DNA from 2 places in the Paenibacillus sp. RC21 genome. Region 2 is predicted to be linked to the other one. Evidence: riboswitches for the same ligand, from Rfam matches in the RefSeq annotation. Region 2 holds a riboswitch; the other holds the start of a gene.
What was found. A riboswitch is a leader RNA that binds a small molecule or an ion and turns the genes downstream of it on or off. The one in region 2 is predicted to bind cyclic di-GMP.
Positions count from the first base shown of each region.

Region 1 (3,157 bases), on a different contig from region 2:
TGGAATACTGAATCTGATAGGCTTGGCTAATGCTCTCGTCTTTAAAACGAATAACAAAGCCCGTACCGGCTTGATCTGGTTCGAGCGTATACTTGTCCCCACTGATTGGGTCCTTAACTACCGTCGAGCCGTCAATATTGACTTGCAGATTATACAGTTGGAAGGAGTCTCGCAACAGCTCCAGCCCTTGAGGAGTCGGGTCTGTTACGATCGCATTCTTTACGGTGTCCAATTGTGTATTCACATTAATGGTCCAGTCAATCTTGTTTTTGCCGTTAGCTTTTCCTTGTTTACTTATTGGGGGACCGGACACGGGTTTGATGTTGACGATGGATGTTTGAACCCCGATCTTAATTGGAGTCGCAATAATGACTTCTGTGCTGCCTTTTGCAACTTCCTTACTGAACTCGGTTTTTACTTGCAGTTTTCCGCTTACGTTGGAATGATTCTCTACGTAATCGTTAAAGGTCATAATGACTTTCCCTTGGCGATCTACCGTAAAAGTACCAACCTCTCCATCTGTTGAAATCAACGGAGACGAGATATCTGTGTAAATTTCAAATTGTTCCGGTAAGTTAAAGGTGAAGGTATCGCCTTCTTTATACTGATTGTCCGGAATCTCCCATTCATAGCTCAGCTGGACTGCTGCGCCAATGTCCACACGTACGCCAGGATTATCCACAGCATCAATGATACGGCCGGTTTCATCCGTCAAGATCAGCTTGGTTAAAATATTGTCTGCTTGAACTGAGCTGGCTGCTGCCTGAATCATGGGAGCTATGCTGGGAGGTGCCTCTAATGGTTCAGGGTTCGGAATACCGTATACATCTTCCATAACTGTATTCGCAGTATCGCTTACAGCGCTTTCTGGTACAGCCGCGGTCGAAGTGTCTGCGTAAGCCAGCGCTGCACTAAAAAAGCTTTGGAAAATAAGCAATAGCACAATGATCGTTACATTTATTTTTGTTCTCATACTCTTAAGTAAGTCTCCTATTCATCATAATATTATGGAAAGTACCCGGGCGGATTTGGTTCCCCCCTCTTTCTTGTCCCGGAAATAGTATATTCAACATCTTAGTTTTTAAATGACTGACTAGATATACAATACCTTCCTTATCTCAACAATTTCTCAACAAGAATAGAAAAAAGCCCTGATCGCAGTGATCAGGGCTTTCTACAAAAAAAATTAATATTGTTTTGTTTTTGTATATTTGGAGGGTTCTTTGGCCATTGCAAACTTCTGTTTTCCGCTTTTTAGAGCGGCATCTACTGTAGTGTCAATGATAACCCATTGATTGTTGATATTGACTTCATTCCAGGCGTGGTAAGTTTTCACATAGGAGGATTCACCCATAACCAGCTTCGTTGGAACATCCACACTTCGAAGCATGGCGGCGAACAGTGAAGCGTATCCATAGCAAATGTCTTTTTGCGAAACTATTGTACGATCAATTTGTGGAAGGTAGTCTGTTGATAGGTTGAAAGGCTGGTTGGAATCGTATTTAATATGACTAATGACATACTCGTAAATACGTTTCACCTTTTCATCATCTGTCGTTGCACCCTTGGTTAATTCCTTGGCTTTCCGAATCGCCTGATTCGTATCGCTCCAGTCAATATTTTGAATAGAATTGAGGTATATGGTTTTACTGTCATTCAAATTTAACTGGACCGTTTCTTCACCTATCACTTTATACTGATTGCCAGTTAGCTGTTCCAATAAACGAATGTTATAATTGCCATTGCCCATTTGAAGAGCGAATGCTTCCTCAGATTTGCTCGAATTCAGATAATAAGAGTATTTCTCCGCATCCTTGGTAATTACGATCTTGGTTTTGACATTGGACTTGACAGGATAACGTATACTAACAATACCGTGGTTTACGTTGTTTTGATTCAGCCATGCCTGACTTTCGGCAGCAAACGCTGTCGTATGTAGGGGGATGGATAACAAAAAAACTAAAATTATTAAAAAAAATGACATTTTCCTCATAGAAAAACTTCCTTTCGGCGGCCAGGCTACCATCTTAAAAAGAAGGCCCTATAGCTTTGCGTCCCTGCCTTTCGACAGGTTTGCTATTATCGTATAAAGTTTTTCAGGAAAAAAAGACACGACAAAAAGCCTCTCCAACCGGTAGCTGGCTGCCATCTTAAAAAGAAGGCCCTGTAGCTTTGCGTCCCTGCCTTTCGACAGGTTTGCCATTTATCCTGAACAGTCTATATCTATCATTCTATCAGTTGGGCTTCTGATTAGGCAAGCACAATCTTAGATTTTCTCTGTTTTTCGACAAAGTCATCTGATAGATGAGTTTATAGTTTGGTTCGATTCCCCCATTTTTTGCGGAAGGAATGTGGGGTTTCTCCGACATGTTCCTTGAACAGGTTGATAAAATGGCTGGTGTTGGGAATACCTACAAACCGTGCGATATCCACAATGGATTCGTCACTGGTTTTAAGCCAGCCTTGAGCCGCTGTGATGCGGACATTAATGAGATAATCGATAGGAGAAAATCCGATCTGTTTCTTGAAGTTTTTAGCGAGATTGAATTTGTTTAACTCAAACATGTCTGCCAGCGAATCCAGCGTAATTCGTTCACTGTAGGATCGATCCAAATATTGCTGAACCTTGCGTATCTCGGTGATCGTATCCTGGTTTACATACGGATGATCATAGGGGTGCTGCAAAATATACGTCAGCAACTCACCAATGAGTCTGGATGTAAGCAGCTCAGCAGAAAGAGTTCTGTCAGATTGTACGCATAACAGGGAATGCAGCTTGTCCAATATGGTGCATGGATCGTTGAGTGATATTACAGGCTTGTTGTGCTTGGCAAATTGTTCGTAGAAATTGTCGATCAGATTGCCGTACACATTTACACTGATAAACTCCCATGCTTCATGACCAGCGGTGCTGTACTGTACGAATTCCTCACAATTAACGAAAAACATATCATGAGGCTTCAATATGTATTTTTTCTCCCGGTACAGTAATTCCCCTTGTCCTGATAACGTAAAAACGAGCAGAAACGAGGTGAGTTCCTTCCGTTCCATGGCATAAACAGATGTTTTTTTGAAATAGCCTATTTCCTGTATATAAAAAAGGGATCGCTTGGCAAAAGCGGAGGGAGTACATGCAATGACGACTGGATCGCTGCTC
Region 1 covers NZ_JBIYCS010000006.1:43,072-46,228, forward strand. The annotation lists gene ABIA61_RS19165 (collagen binding domain-containing protein) at 1-973, opposite strand, end outside; gene ABIA61_RS19170 (transglutaminase family protein) at 1,187-1,954, opposite strand; cyclic di-GMP riboswitch class I at 2,007-2,088, opposite strand; cyclic di-GMP riboswitch class I at 2,131-2,211, opposite strand; gene ABIA61_RS19175 (AraC family transcriptional regulator) at 2,311-3,157, opposite strand, start outside.
Region 1: another riboswitch for cyclic di-GMP. It lies ahead of ABIA61_RS19170 (transglutaminase family protein); the one in region 2 lies ahead of ABIA61_RS11510 (glycosyl hydrolase).

Region 2 (3,157 bases):
TTTTTAACCTCCACCTTATGGGGGGAGGTAGGAAGGGCGTATCCGAAGGAGCGGCGCGGGTGGTACCGCTCCTTCGGATTAAGGCGCCATGCGGCTGCGCCGGGCGCGCGAGCGTCTTTACAGGCTGACCGGACATGAATCGTCCGGTCGTGCTTTTTGCAATAAACGGTATGATTGGCATGATGCATATTTGAGTAGCGCAGGGATGGATTTGAAGCTGGAGAAGCGGAGCGTTCGCCTGAAAGCTTTCCAAAGGAAAGCTCGCATCGGAAGCATTAGCTTAGTGGGATTCTTACATCTAAATGTCTTACACAATCCAAAGAATCCCACGGCAACAGCGATCGTAAGATCAAATCCATCCCGTAGCGGGCTACTCGACCTTGCCCATCCGATCACCTACCCAAATTAGAGAGGAAGTGGAGAGTTATGAAGCTCGTACTTTTGTCTGGTGGTTCCGGTAAGAGATTATGGCCTTTGTCCAACGATTCCCGTTCCAAACAATTTTTGAAGGTGCTGGAGAGTCCGGAGGGTAATTCGGAATCTATGGTGCAGCGGGTGTGGAGACAACTGGGGGATAACGGCTTGTCCGAATCCTCGTTTATTGCAACAGGGAGAGCGCAGGTTGAAATGATTCAGAGTCAGGTTGGGCAGGATACGCGCATCATTGTTGAGCCGGAACGAAGAGATACTTTTCCCGCGATTGCGTTAACAGCCACTTATCTATATTCCATCGTGGGTGTTTCGCCCGATGAAATCGTTGCTATATTGCCGGTAGATCCCTATGTAGAGGATGCTTTCTTTGCTACAGTTGCCCAGTTGGAACATACTCTTCAGGAGAGTGAAGGCAAGCTTGCGTTAATCGGGGTTGTCCCTTCCTATCCTTCTGAGAAATATGGTTACATTATACCTAAAAATGATGCCACACAAGGTAGCACAGGCTACCGCAAAGTGAGCCATTTTCAAGAGAAACCCGACCGGGAGCAGGCGGAGCGTCTGATGGAACGCAATGCTCTATGGAACTGCGGGGTTTTTGCATTCAAATTGGGTTACTTGCTCGATATCTTGGCATCCAAAGGATTGCCGTTGAACTATGAAGAAATGCAAAAGCAATATTCTTCTCTGGAAAAAATCAGCTTTGACTATGAGGTAGTCGAGAAGGAGAAGGATATCGTTGTTCTTCCATATGATGGATTCTGGAAGGATTTAGGTACCTGGAACACCTTAACGGAAGAAATGTCCCATCAGCAAGTGGGCAGAGGCGTAGTAACGGAGGATTGCGTCAATACGAGCCTTATCAACGAACTGGATATCCCCGTGGCGATCATCGGAACGAATGATCTGATCGTAGCTGCCAGCCCGGATGGCATCCTTGTGACCAATAAGGCGGAAAGTCCGCGCATCAAGGAAGTGCTCAAGGCTCATAATCAGCGTCCAATGTACGAAGAGCGCCGTTGGGGTCATTATCGGGTAGTGGATTATGTGAAGTATGACGAGGGCAACGAGGTATTGACCAAGCGAATCCGTGTGCTGCAAGGCAAAAATATCAGCTACCAACTTCATTTCAAACGGAGTGAAATTTGGACCATTATTAGCGGTGAAGCGGAAATTATTTTGAATGAAAAGCTGCATAAGGTGAAGGCTGGTGATGTGGTTCGCATTCCAGAAGGGACGAAGCATAGCATTTTAGCCGTGACCGATGTGGAATTGATCGAGGTACAGACAGGTTCTGAGTTGATCGAAGAGGATATTGTCCGTTTTTGCATGGACTGGGATGAAATTTCCCGTCACCAGTTTATTTCATAAATGAGCATCTTGCAACCATCCTGGAAGATAAAAAAGGACTCATTTATGAAGTTTTTTAGCCCGAACTGTCGAAAATACGCGAAAATCTGTAAATTCATGAACATGACCTATTAAATTTTGGTAAAAAAAAGTCGATACTTAGGGTAAGAAGGAATCCAAACTCCTTCCACGATAAACGCAGCCCTGTTGAAAGGCAGGTACGCAAAGCTAAAGGGCCTTCCGTGAGGATGGCAGCCTGGCTACCGAAAGGAAGAGCGAGAGTGAGCCCCTATTTTACCCCTGTGTATCGATTGATACGCAGTGTACTCCCCGTTGTTATGCTTTTTTCCTTGTTGCCCGCCGGTTTTGGTGAATCTCTGTCCGTGGCGAATGCTGCCACATTACAGCCTGTTAATTCGGACGCTTCTGCTGAGGCCCGTGAACTATACAACTATTTGATCAGCATCTCGGGAAAAAAGATGGTCACAGGTCAACATGATTATTTGGAAAGTCCGGATGAATTAAGCAACAAGGTCCAGAAAATCAGTAAGGCGTATGCTGGTGTACATGGCTACGAGATGGGAGCCATCTCCGGCCAGTCCGCCGCTACGGAGGCAGCGCAACGTAAAAATGTCATCGATAGCGCCATACGTTGGAGTAGAGCTGGCGGAATGGTTACGATGACTTATCATGAACCGCTGCCGGGTAAACCACTGACTTGGGCCAATGTGCAGGCGAAAGTAAGCCAGGCGGAGTTCAATAAATACGTGACGCCGGGTACTACGCAGTATAATCTTCTCATTGCCGATCTGGATAAGGTCGCTGTATCGTTAAAGCAGCTTCGTGATGCAGGCGTTCCAGTATTATGGAGACCTTACCACGAAATGAACGGCGACTGGTTCTGGTGGGGAAACAAAAACAATTTCAATCAGCTCTGGAATATCATGTATGACCGTTTTGTAAACACGCATCAACTGAACAATCTGCTGTGGGTATGGAGTCCGAACGCGCCTAATTCGTACACTGTTCCATATACCCCGAAATATCCGGGGGATGACAAAGTGGATATTTTGGCTGTAGACATTTACAACCATGATTTTAAGCAAAGCCATTACGAAGGACTGCTCGGACTGGCACGGAATAAGCCGATTGCCATTGGGGAACACGGTGAGGTGCCCAGTCCCGAGGTGATGCAGGCTCAGCCAAAATGGGTGTATTCCATGACCTGGGGCAAGATGCTGACCGAAAATAACACGACGGATCAGATTCAGGATTATATGAATGATTCGACAAGCTTGACGCGGGATGATGTGAAAAAAGGGTTAGCTGCGATGAAAGAACCTGAGACGGAGCTACCGACCGTACCGGACACGGG
Region 2 covers NZ_JBIYCS010000003.1:387,804-390,960, forward strand. The annotation lists gene ABIA61_RS11500 (hypothetical protein) at 1-138, shown strand, start outside; gene ABIA61_RS11505 (sugar phosphate nucleotidyltransferase) at 427-1,803, shown strand; cyclic di-GMP riboswitch class I at 1,970-2,050, shown strand; gene ABIA61_RS11510 (glycosyl hydrolase) at 2,031-3,157, shown strand, end outside.